3 regions of the Massilia sp. 01N410 genome follow, and region 1 is predicted to be linked to each of the others. Evidence: predicted binding sites of a transcription regulator. Region 1 holds the regulator's gene; each other region holds the start of a gene.
What was found. Region 1 encodes sigma-54, which starts transcription at its own class of promoters, with help from an activator protein. Its sites were predicted from a motif close to TGGCANGNAANCTGCTTT; they were not measured.
Positions count from the first base shown of each region.

Region 2: a site for sigma-54 is predicted at 1,263-1,280, ahead of AC1DOP_RS19130 (PEP-CTERM sorting domain-containing protein). Genes of this name have one in related genera too.
Region 3: a site for sigma-54 is predicted at 1,941-1,958, ahead of AC1DOP_RS07145 (PEP-CTERM sorting domain-containing protein). Genes of this name have one in related genera too.

Region 1 is NZ_JBFTRV010000010.1:71,304-75,430, reverse strand. Features, by position in the region: gene lptA (lipopolysaccharide transport periplasmic protein LptA) at 1-182, shown strand, start outside; gene lptB (LPS export ABC transporter ATP-binding protein) at 182-958, shown strand; gene AC1DOP_RS15060 (RNA polymerase factor sigma-54) at 961-2,457, shown strand; gene hpf (ribosome hibernation-promoting factor, HPF/YfiA family) at 2,560-2,919, shown strand; gene AC1DOP_RS15050 (enoyl-CoA hydratase/isomerase family protein) at 3,024-4,109, shown strand.
Region 2 is NZ_JBFTRV010000015.1:40,929-45,055, reverse strand. Features, by position in the region: gene AC1DOP_RS19140 (M1 family metallopeptidase) at 1-483, shown strand, start outside; gene AC1DOP_RS19135 (hypothetical protein) at 589-972, opposite strand; gene AC1DOP_RS19130 (PEP-CTERM sorting domain-containing protein) at 1,325-2,092, shown strand; gene AC1DOP_RS19125 (M16 family metallopeptidase) at 2,153-4,127, opposite strand, start outside.
Region 3 is NZ_JBFTRV010000004.1:103,896-108,022, forward strand. Features, by position in the region: gene AC1DOP_RS07140 (type IV pilus twitching motility protein PilT) at 1-959, shown strand, start outside; gene AC1DOP_RS07145 (PEP-CTERM sorting domain-containing protein) at 1,054-1,899, opposite strand; gene AC1DOP_RS07150 (c-type cytochrome) at 2,085-3,341, opposite strand; gene AC1DOP_RS07155 (c-type cytochrome) at 3,338-4,093, opposite strand.

The sequences.
Region 1 (4,127 bases):
AAGGCAGCAACGTGATGCGTGAAATGGGCGGCGAATTCATCGCCTACGATGCGCGCAAGGAAGTCCTGCTGAACCTGAACGACCCGAGCGGCGTCGACAGGCCCGGCAAGGCCCGCGCCAGTTTTACTTTTTATCCGCGCCGCACTGCGTCGGCCGGGCAACCGGAAGCAGGAAAGCAATGATGGATGTACACGCAGACGCCGCCGCCATCGCGAGCGGCGGCAGCACCCTGGTGGCCAAGGGGCTGCAGAAAAGCTACGGCAAGCGCCTGGTGGTGCGCGACGTTTCGCTGCAGGTCGCCTGCGGCGAGGTGGTGGGCCTGCTCGGCCCGAACGGCGCCGGCAAGACGACCTCGTTCTACATGATCGTGGGCCTGGTGCCGGCCGACGCCGGCGCCATTGTCATCAACGGCACCGACATCACCAGCCTGCCGATCCACCGGCGCGCCATGCTGGGCCTGTCCTACCTGCCGCAGGAAGCCTCGGTGTTCCGCAAGCTGACGGTGGAGGAGAACATCCGCGCCGTGCTGGAACTGCAGCGCGAGGACGGCAAGCCGCTGGGCAAGAACCGCATCGAGGAGCGCCTCAACGAGCTGCTGGCCGAGCTGCAGATCGAGAAGCTGCGCGAGAACCCGGCGCTGTCGCTGTCGGGCGGCGAACGGCGCCGCGTGGAGATTGCGCGCGCCCTCGCCACCAACCCGCGCTTCGTGCTGCTGGACGAGCCGTTTGCCGGCGTCGATCCGATCGCGGTGATCGAGATCCAGCGCATCGTGCGCTTCCTGAAGGAGCGCGGCATCGGCGTCCTGATAACCGACCACAACGTGCGCGAGACGCTCGGCATCTGCGACCGTGCCTACATCATCAACCAGGGCGCGGTGCTGGCGTCGGGACGCCCGGACGACATCATCGCCAATGAATCGGTTCGCCGCGTCTACCTGGGTGAACATTTCCGGATGTAGTCATGAAACAGACGCTGCAACTCAAGACCTCACAGCACCTTGCGCTGACACCGCAACTCCAGCAGTCGATCCGGCTGCTGCAGCTGTCCACTCTCGAGCTGCACCAGGAGATTGAACAGGTCCTCAGCGACAACCCGCTGCTCGAACGCCTCGACGATCCGCTCGACCACTCGGTGCGCCTGCTGGCCGACGGCGCGATCAACAACGGCGCGTCGACCTCCACCACGCCCGACTCGCCGCCCTCGTCCAGCCAGGGCGAGGAGGGCAATGGCGGCGGTGGCGCCGAAGCCGAAGGCGGCGACAGCGACAACGGCGATGCCGGCGGCGCCGAGCACGACATGGACTGGGGCGATTCTGGCCGTTCCGGCAGCGGCAGCGGCGGCGAGGAAGAGGACGGCCGCCCGCAGCTGGAAGCCAGCCCGGTCTCGCTGCGCGAACACTTGATGGAGCAGGTACGCCTGACCTGCATGTCGCCGCGCGATTGCGCGCTGGTCGAGATCGTCGTCGACACCCTCGACGACAACGGCTACCTCGAAGAAACCCTGGACGAGCTGCATGCGCGCCTCCCGGCCGAACTCGAAGTGGAATTCGAGGAGTTGCGCACCGCGCTGGCGCTGGTGCAAAGCATGGACCCGCCCGGCGTGGGCGCGCGCAGCGCCGCCGAATGCCTGGCGCTGCAGATCCGCCGCATGCCGGGCGTGCCGCTGGTCACGCGGCGCATGGCGCTGACCATCGTCGAACGCTACCTGACCTGGTTCGCGCAGCGCGAATTCAACAAGCTCAAGAAAGCCCTCGACTGCGACGACGAAGACCTGCGCGAAGCCCAGGCCGTGATCCGCCATTGCAATCCGCATCCGGGCGCGGCCTTCGCTTCCGACGTTTCCGACTTCGTGGTGCCGGACGTAATCGTGCGCCGCGCGAAGGACGGCTGGAGCGTGCAGCTGAATCCCGAGGTGATGCCGCGCCTGCGCGTGAACAGCCTGTATGCCACCTTGATGAAGCAGGGAAAATCGGAATCCCAGCTGGCGGCGCAGTTGCAGGAAGCAAAATGGCTCATCAAAAACATGCGCCAGCGCTTCGATACTATCCTTCGGGTAGCTCAAGCAATCGTGGAGCGCCAGCGGAACTTTTTCTCCCATGGCGCCGTTGCCATGCGGCCCCTTGTTTTACGTGAGATAGCTGATACACTAGGTCTACACGAGAGCACAATTTCTCGTGTCACAACTCAGAAATACATGCTGACGCCGCACGGCATGTTCGAGTTGAAGTACTTTTTCGGGAGTCACGTCGCGACCGAGGCAGGAGGAGAAGCCTCCTCGACCGCGATCCGGGCTCTCATCGTACAACTCACAGGAGCAGAAGACCCCAAAAACCCTTTATCCGACAGCAAGATCGCGGAGATGCTAGGGGAACAGGGAATGGTTATCGCACGCCGCACGGTAGCGAAATACCGCGAGGCGCTGAAGATCCCTCCCGTCAGCCTCCGTAAATCTCTGTAGCAAGCTCTTTCAGCAAGCTCTTGCAGCAAGCTTCTTGCAACAACGCTGCCCTGGTGCGTGGTATGCGCGTACGACAGGCAGCGCATCATCAAAGGAGTGTGTATGAATCTCACTATCAGCGGACATCATCTCGATGTAACCCCGGCAATCCGTGAATACGTACAGAACAAGCTCGAACGCATCACCCGCCATTTCGATCAAGTGATCGACTCCCACGTCATCCTCTGCATTGACAATCTCACCGAGAAAGAAAAACGCCAGAAGGCCGAGATCAACTTGCGCCTCGCCGGCAAGATCGTTCACGTCGCCAGCGCCGCGCACGACTTGTACGCCGCGATCGACATGCTGATGGACCGGCTCGACCGGCAGGTGCAGAAGTACAAGCAGATGCTGCAGGATCACAGTAGTACACCGCTCAAGCGCATACCCAACGATGGAGGAGAAGCTGCCGCTACAGCGTGATCCTTCCGCTGGCGCAGCACAAGCAAGGAAGGGCGCATCTGGCGCCCTTTTCGTTTTCCGGGCCGCGCTACAATGCCGTTTTCCATTTCAATAAATAAAAGAACATGAGCGAATACGTGCAGACCCGCGTTGCCAGCGGCACCGGCATCATTACCCTCGACCGTCCCAAGGCCCTGAACTCGCTGTCGCTGGAGATGGTGCGCGCACTGACGGAGACCCTGCTGGCCTGGCGCGACGATTCGAACGTCGACGCCGTCGTTATCAAGAGCAGCAGCGAGAAAGCCCTGTGCGCAGGCGGCGACATCCGCTTCTTCCACCAGGCCGGGCGCGCTACGCCCACTGGAGGCAGTGCCCTGCTGGAAGACTTCTTTACCGAAGAATACGCGCTGAACCACCTGATCCACTTCTATCCGAAACCCTATATCTCGTTGATGGACGGCGTGGTCATGGGCGGCGGCATGGGTATCGCCCAGGGCGGGCCCGAGACCGGCCTGCGCATCGTGACCGAACGCACGAAGATGGCCATGCCCGAGGTGAACATCGGCCTGTTCCCGGACGTCGGCGGCAGCCACTTCCTGTCGCATGCGCCGGGCGCGCTCGGCATGCATCTGGGACTGACGGGGCTGACCATCGGCGCCGCCGATGCGCTCTACGTCGGCCTGGCCGACGTGTTCGTGCCGGGCGCCGAACTGCCGGCACTGCATGCGCTGATCGCTGCGACGCCGGGCAAGCAGCTGGCCGATGCGATCCGCGCCTTCGCCGCGCCGTTCGCGCAGCAGGCCGGCGCCAGCGAACTCGAAGCGCAACGCGCGCTGGTCGACAGGCACTTTGGCGCCGACTCGGTACAGGCCGTGATGGTCTCGCTGGAGGGCGATGACACCCCATTCGCGCAGAAGGCCCTGGCCGCGATGCGCCAGCGCTCGCCGCTGATGATGTGCGTGACGCGCGAGATGCTGGTGCGCGGCGCCACGATGGACGTGGCCGCCTGCCTGCGCATGGAGCGCTCGCTGGTGCGCCGCAACTTCGAACACGGCGAAGTGCTGGAAGGCGTGCGCGCGCTGGTGATCGACAAGGACAATGCGCCGAAGTGGAACCCGCCCGCGCTGGATGCCGTCACGCCGGAGATGGTGGCGCGCTTCTTCGAGCCGGTGTGGCCGGCGCATGCGCATCCGTTGCGCCACCTGGCATAAGCGGCGCCCGCTCCGCCG
Region 2 (4,127 bases), on a different contig from region 1:
GTCATGCACACCTTGCGCGGCCTGATCGGCGACCGGGCCTTCTTCCAGGCCGTGCGCGAAGAGGTCTACGGCACCCCCGACCCGCGCCCCGGAAATTTCGCCCCGCGCTACGGCACGACGCCGGAATTCATGGCCATCGTCAAGCGCGTGAGCGGACGCGACCTGGAATGGTTCTTCCAGGCCTACCTGTACCAGAAGGAATTGCCGGAGCTGCAGGCCACGCGCAGCGGCAACAGCCTGCAGCTGGCATGGAAGACGGAAAAGAACACGCCCTTCCCGATGCCGGTCGAGGTCAGGGTCGGCGACCGTGTGCTCAGCGTGCCGATGGCGGATGGCAAGGGGAGTGTCGAGCTGCCGGAAGGGGTGAGCTATACGCTGGATCCGCATTCGAAGGTGCTGCGCAGGGAGCAGCATATCGAGCGGTATCACCAGTGGCAGGAGGAGCAGCGGAAGAAGCGGGAGAAAGAAAAGGCGGGGGCCTGACTCAAGCGCCACCCTGTCGACGTCATTCCCGCGACGTATGAACGTCACTCCCGCTTTCGCGGGAATGACGGATTCAAGCTGGCGACGGCTTTTTAAGCTAACTGATTACTTCGAAGCGTCCTGCATCTTCTCGCCAGTATGCTCCAGCGCGCGACCGGTTGCGGCGGTCGCATTCTTGGCGCCTTCCTTCACGTTGGCAGCGGCTTCCTTCGAGCCCTGGCGCACCTCGGCGCCGGCTTCGCGCATGTTGGCGGCGGTACGGTCGGCCGCGGCGTCGATCTTCGCGTTGGCGCGGTCGGCGGCGGCGTTGGCGTTGGCGGCGGCGTCACGGGTCGCTGCGGCGGCGTTCGCACCGGCATCGTCGACGGCTTTACCCGCGGCCTGGGCCGGGCCCATGTCGTTCGTGGTCGTGGTGGTTTCGGCCTTGTGGCAGCCGGTGGCCAGCACGGCGACGGAGAACAGCAGAGCGGAAATGGTGGTGGTCTTCATGATGGGCTCCTTTTATTATTAAAAAATAAAGTGTATGGGCGTATCCTACACGCCGTACCGCCGCGCACGATTGGCAATTGTGCCAAACCGTAACAAGAAAATCATCCCCTCCCCCGGCAACCCGGGCGCGTCGTTACATCTTTTTGCAAACCCCTGTGTTCATCATCTCTACCGATCCTGCCAAGCAAGTCAAAGTCGGCTTGGACAACTGTCGGAAATTCTTACAGTCTCAAGAAAAAAAGGGTTTTTGAACAGCAATAAGTCTTTGATTCTTGAAAATATTTCCAAAATGGCACAATAATTGCTTAACTATAATATTGAAGCAAATACAACCATTTACTAGGGAAATATTATGAAAATTACATCCATGATCGCTGTAGCCATCGCCTCCATGTGCGTGAGCGCAAGTGCGATGGCTGGCACCATCGCCTATTCGACCGGTGGCTATAACCCGTGGTACAACACCACGAACGACACCGCCATGAACACTACCTTCGGTGCCGGCAAGTGGGTCAAGTCGAATGGTTTCTCCACGAATGTTTTCGCCAACGCCGATTTCGTATTCCTCGACGGTAGCGACGGTAATGCGAACGAATTCAACAGCTTCCTGTCGGCCAACCGTAGCGCCATCGCCACTTACGTCGACAACGGCGGCCGTCTGTTCCTGAACGCAGCACCGAACCAGGGTGGATCGATCGACCTCGGTTTTGGCGTGACCCTGCAATATCCCGGCTTTAGCGGCCAAGTCAATGTCACCGCCGCGGGCGTTGCCGCCGGACTCACCACGGGTGGCATCGCAAGCTCGTACCAAGGCGGATCCTTTGGACACGCCACGGTCAGCGGCGGCGGCATCAGCGACCTGATCGAAAGTCAGCAGGGAGGCATTGTGTTTGGCGCAATGCAGTATGGCAAAGGCTTTGTCGCCTTTGGTGGCCAGACGACCACCAATTTCCATTCGCCGAATAACGATGCCCAGCGCCTGCTGGTCAACGAGTTGCAATATGTGGCAAGCGCTGAGACCCAAGGCAGCGCCGACGTGCCGGAACCTGCTTCCCTCGCGCTGCTTGGCCTCGGGGCGCTGGCGATCGTCGCTGCCCGCCGCAAGTCCGCAGCAAAATAAGGTTTCATGCGAGGAAGCCTGCGAAGCCGGGCTTCCTTGCCGCCTAAGCGCTCATCTTCCTCAAGGCAAGATCTTTCCATCCGCATCAATCTTGCGCACCTCCATCCCCAGGGCGCGCACGTCGGCCTCGACCTTGCTCATGTCGCCCACCACGATCCATAGCTGCTGATTCGGCAGGATCGTCCTTGCCGCCAGCGCATTCAGCTCGGCCGGATTCACGGCCCAGACCTTGTCCGTGTAGGTGTTGTAGTAGTCCTCGGGCAAGTGGTACTGCAGGATGGTGGCGTAGCCATTGCCGAGCTGGGAGATGGTCTCGAAGGCGCCGGGCAGGCCCAGGGTCTCGTTGTCCTGCGCCGCCTTCAGTTCCGGCCCGGTGATGGGACGGGCGCCGGCGATGTCGGCGTATTCCCTGGCGAGCTCGCGCAGGGCCGGCGCCGTCTTGTCGGTCTGCACCGGTGAAGCGCTGTACAGGATGCGCTGCCCGACCGCCGCCACCAGCCCGGAGCCGACACCGTAGGACCAGTGCTTGTCCTCGCGCAGGTCCATGTTCAGGCGCGAACTGAAGGTGCCGCCGAAGACGTCGTTCAGCAGATTCAGCGCCACCGCCTCCGGCGTATTGCGCGGCGGCGCCAGCTGGGCGCCGACGATCTCGCTCTGCAGGGCGCCGGGGCGGTCGATCAGGTAGATCACGGTTCTGTCCGGCTGCGCCACCCGGCTCACGTTCTTGCGCGGCACTTCCCCCGCCTGCCAGCCGCCGAAGGCCTTTTCGAGCAGCGGCTTCAAGCGGTCCATCGTGGTATCGCCCACCACCAGCAGGGTCGCGTTGTTCGGCTTGAACCAGGCCTGGTGGTAGCGCACCAGGTCGGCCCGCGTCATGCGCGCCACCGCCTGCTCGGTGCCGGTGCCGGTCAGCGGCAGGCCGTAGGCGTGGTCCTTGCCATACAGGAGTCCCGGCAGCACACGCAGCGCCATCGCGCGCGGCACCGTCTTTTCGCGGGCGATCGCGGCGATGCGCTCGCGCTGCAGGCGTTCGAAATCCGCCTGCGGAAAGGATGGATGCAGCACCAGGTCGGCGTACAGGCCCAGCGCACGGGACAGGGTTGGCGCCAGCACGTTCATGTTGACGAAGGCGCCGTCGAGGTTGGTGGCGGCGCCGAAGGAAGCGCCCAGCGCTTCCAGCTCGGCGCCGACCTGCAGTGAAGACCGCTTGTTTGCGCCATTCTGCGTTCCCTCCTCCAGCATGCGCAGGCTCAGGCTTGCCAGGCCAGGCAGCTCGTGCGAGTCCGAGGCGTAGCCGGCATCGATCATCATCGACAGGTTCACCACCGGCGCGCCGTGGCGTTCGGCCAGCACCACCTTCAGGCCGTTCGACAGGGTCGCCGTCTGCATCGGCGGCAGGTGCAGCTTTTCGGGTTGGCCCAGCGGCGCTCCCTTGCCGCGGTCGAGGGTGGTGACCGAGGCGCCGAGACCGCCCGGGAAAGGATCGACCTCCAGGATATAGTCGCCATCGCCGAGCCACTCGGCCATGGCCTGGCGCACCATCGCCGGGGTTGCCGCCTGGATGCGCTTCAGGTAGGTCTTGTAGCAGTCGGGGTCGCCCGTAAACGTCATGCAGCGCGCCAGCATGTCGCTCTTGCCGCCGAAGCCGCCGACGCGCTCGACGCTGCGCGCGTACTGCGCCAGGATCGCCGTCCTGGCCAGGCGCAGTTCGTCCTCGCGCGGACCGCTCTTCATGAGTGCGCGCAATTCCTCGTCGGCGATGCTTTCCATGCGGGCCACGTCGGCGCCGGGACGCGCCGTCAGGTTGATGCCGAACTGGCCGGCGATCTCGCTCGAATCGTCGCTGGAAAACGCCGAGGTCGCCAGCTGCTCCCTGACCACCAGGCGCTGGTAGAGGCGCGAGGTCTTGCTGCCGCCCAGCACGTGGGCCGCCAGGTCCAGCAGCGCTTCTTCCGGCGTATCCGCTCCGGGAACATTCCAGACGCGGTAGATGCGCGCCTGCGGCACGCGGTCCTGCACGGTCTCGCGGTGGGTG
Region 3 (4,127 bases), on a different contig from region 1:
AGCCGAAAGGCCTGGTGGCGGTGACGGATTCGCCGATCACCAAGGAAGAGCTGGAAGAGTTCTTCGACGTCATCGAGCCGAACTGGGCCGACCGGATCCAGGAACGCGCCTTCGACCGCTCGATCGATTTGCACACGGCGCGCATCCGCGCCAACTGCTTCAGCTTCCAGGGCAAGAAACGCCTGGGCTGCGTGATCCGCCGCTTCCCGAAGGAGCCGCTGGCCCTCGATACCCTCGGCCTGCATCCGGACGAGCAGGAATTCGCGCGCCTGACCAGCGGCCTGGTGTTGATCATCGGCGACACCTGCCAGGGCAAGTCGACCACCATCGCGTCGATGCTGGACGAGATCAACAAGCAGCGATCGGGCCACATCATCACCATCGAAGACCCGGTCGAGACCCTGATTCCCCAGCGCAAGTGCATCATCACCCAGCGCGAAGTGGGCGAGGATGCCGACGTCGGCAGCTATTATCTGGGCGCGCTGGACGCACTGCGCGAGCGTCCGGACGTGATCGTGATCGGCGAGATCCGCGACGCCCAGACCGCCCAGGAAGCGCTGGCGCTGGCCGAATCGGGCCCGCTGGTGCTGGCCACCCTGCACGCGCGCTCGACCGAGCTGGGCCTGCAGAAGATGCTGCGCCTGCTGGGCAATTCCGACGTCCAGGGCCAGGCCCTGGCGCACGCCCTGCGCGGCGTATTGTGCCAGGCGCTGCTGCCGTCCAGGCAGGGCAACCGCTACCATCTCGCCACCGAATGCCTGAGCATCAGCCCGCAAGTGGCCGGCATGATCGAGCAGGGCGACCTGGGCGCCATCCGCGCCCACATGAACGCTGGCCGCGAGCCGGGCTGCCACACGATGAACAGCGTGCTGGAAGGTCTGCTGGCCTCGCACAAGGTCGGCGTCGACGAGGCGCGCGCGGCGACCACCGACCGGATCGGCTTTGCGGAGATGGTGTAAGGACTGTTCTGCGATCGGCCATGAAAAAACCGGGCATTGCCCGGTTTTTTTATCGCTTGCCGGCGGCTGGCGGGGCCAGCCTGCCGGCAGGAAATCAGCCGCGGCGACGACGCAGTGCGGCGCCCATGCCGATCATGGCCAGGCCCATCAGCGACAGCGCGCCCGGTTCCGGCAGGGCGTATGCCTGGCCCGGATCGTCCACGCGGAAGCCCAGGATGTTGGTGCCGCCATTCCACTTGGAATTGTAGTTATAGCTGTTCTTGAAGCGCAGGTCGCGCAGGCCCAGGGTGTTGGCGAAGTAGTCCGAGTTCAGCTGCTCGCTCCACAGGCCTTTGGTCGACATGTCGACCGATGCATACGAATCGGCGATGCCGGTCTGGCCGTTGCTGCTCGGGACCACGCTGCCGACGATGGTGTTCGAGGCATTGCCGGTGTCCATGCCGGTGTCGAAATACAGGCGGGCCAGCAGGGTGCCGTCGGTGTAGCCGTTGGCGCAGGAGTAGCCGCAGCGGATGCCTGCAGCGGAAGAGGCCAGCGAGGTGGCGGTCATGCCAGGCACACTCAGGTCGCGCCAGTACAGGTCGAGGTAGCCGCCGGTGGCCGGGAACGGGTTGGTTGCCGATGGCGAACCGGCCTGGATGCCGTAGAACATGCCGGTGATCTGGCCGCCGCTCAGTTTGTTCACGAAGAAGGCGCCGTCGCCGCTCGGATCGATCGAGTCGTGCGGCGTGTTGACGTCGCCGGTTTCCATGGTCGAGACGACGAAGACGCCCCAGTTGATTTCTTTGCCATCGGACCAGGTATGGGCACCGTTGATGGCGATCTGCTCCTGACCGGTGAATTTCAGGTAAATCGGGCCGGCTGGCAGAGGAGTTGCCGGCGCGGCGGTAGCGCCGGCGGTAACGAAGGCGGCTGCTAAGGAAAGGAGAATTTTTTTCATAGTATGGATAAGAAGTTGACGACGATTACCCCATCCCACATTAAGCAGCTTTCGTGCCAGCAATTAGTTGAGCTATTGTAAGTCCTTGTATTCATGGGGGGTTTTTTAGTTACGTTAGTAAACTCACATTGCCCTAAAAGCATTTAAATTATCGAGTGTAAAAAATCTCGACAAACCTGGCCACGTCAATCGAGCGGCACCGCGCGATAGCCGTTGACCTCGGCCGGCGTCACCATGCGTGCCGCATTGCCCCAGCTCGCGCGCGCATAGCTCACCACCGCCGCGACTTCGGCATCGTTCAGCACCGGGCTGTAGGGCGGCATGCCGTAAGGGCGCGGATTGCCCGCGGTCGAGGGCGCGAAACCGCCGTTCAGCACGATGCGGATGGCGTTGACGGGATGCGCCAGCTGGAGCGTCCGGTTGCCGGCCAGGGCCGGATAGGCCGGGCCGCCATCCTCGCCGGCGGCACCGCGTCCATCCTTGCCGTGGCAGTCGGCGCAATGCTGGCCGTAGAGCCGGCCGCCGAGCTTCATTAGCGCCTCCGGCGGCGGCTCTGCCGGCGCGCGCTCGGCGGCGTCCGCCGGCAGGGATGTCAAATACACCGAGATCGCGCCGATGTCGCCGTCCGACAGGTGCTGCAGGCTCTGCCCGACCACCTCCGCCATCGGCCCGAACACGGCGCCGCGCGGCGAGACCCCGCTGCGCAGCAACTGGGCCAGCTGCGGATCGTTCGATGCCAGCGGAGGCGCATACCAGCCCAGCACCGGGATCAGGCCGCCGTGCAGGCCTTCGCCGCTGGCGCCCAGGCCGTTGCGCGGGCTGTGGCAGGCGCTGCAGTGACCCAGTCCGTCGACCAGGTAGGCGCCGCGGTTCCAGTCGGCGCCGCGCGCGGGCTCGGGTGTGAAGACGCCGGGCTTGAAGTAGAGCAGGCGCCAGGCCGCCAGCGCCGCCTGGCTGCCGTAGGGTGCGCTCAGCGCGTGCGGCTGGCGTGCATTGCGCTGCGGCGGCAGGCTGCGCAGGTAGGCGAACAGGGCGTCGGCATCGTCGCGCGTGACCTTCGTATAGTTCGGGTAGGGGAAGGCCGGATAGAGCAGGCGGCCGCCGGGCGCGATGCCGTTGTGCAGGGCGTTCCAGAAATCGTCGGCGCTCCAGGCGCCGATGCCGGTCTCGCGGTCGGGCGTGATATTCGGCGCCATCACCCGGCCGAAGGGCGTGTCGACCGCGCGTCCGCCGGCATAGGCGGCGCCGCCGCGCACCGTGTGGCAGGCGGCGCAGTCGCCGGCGCGCGCCAGGTAGGCGCCGCGCGCGATGTTGCCGGCCTCCGACGCCCAGGCTTGCGGCGAGCGCGAGGGGATGAATTCGGCGCGCGGCCAGGCCAGCAATGCCGCGGCGACGGCGAGGACGAGAAGGACGCCGAGGGCGATCAGGATGCGGCGCTTCATGGCTTCGGCTCCGGGGCGCTGCCGCAGGCCAGCGGCAGGGGATGGGAAAGGGATGGCGCCGGGCTCGGGTCGGCCGGCAAAGCTTCGCTGGCCAGCCAGGCCGAGATCGCCGAGACGTCGGCGAGGCTCAGGCGCGAGGCGATGCTGCCCATGCAGTCCGGGGCGAGGGCGTGGCGGCTGCCGTTGCGCCAGGCGCCGAACTGGGCGTTGATGTAGTCGCGCGGCAGACCGACCAGGCCGGGGATGGCGGGCAGGGCGCCGGTCAGGCGCTCGCCATGGCAGGCGATGCAGGCCGGCACCTTCAAGGCGGTATCGCCACGCGTGACCAGCTGGCGGCCGCGTTCCAGTTCGGCGGCCGGCAGGCTGGCGCGGTCGAGCACCGGCGCCGGCAGGTGCTGGGCCGAGAAATAGTCGGCGATCTCGCGCAGGTAGTCGTCGGACAGGTGCTGGACCATCCAGGTCATCAGCGGGTACTGGCGCCGGCCTTCGCGGAAATTGCTCAATTGGTTATACAGATAGCCGGCCGGCTTGCCGGCAATGCGCGGATAGTACTGGCGCTCGCTGCCGGAACCGGCCGCCGCCGGCGGCGTGGTCGCGCTGCCGTGGCAGGAGGCGCAGGCGGCCAGGCGCTGGGCCAGGGTGCCTGGCACGCGCTGTTGCTGTGCCTTTACTTGCGCCTGCACTTGCGCCTGTACCGCTGCGGGAGCCGCCAGCGCGCAGGCAAGCAGGAAGGGGCGGATGAAACCTCGCATGATGAATTCCGGTTGGGAATGCTGCTAGGGCACG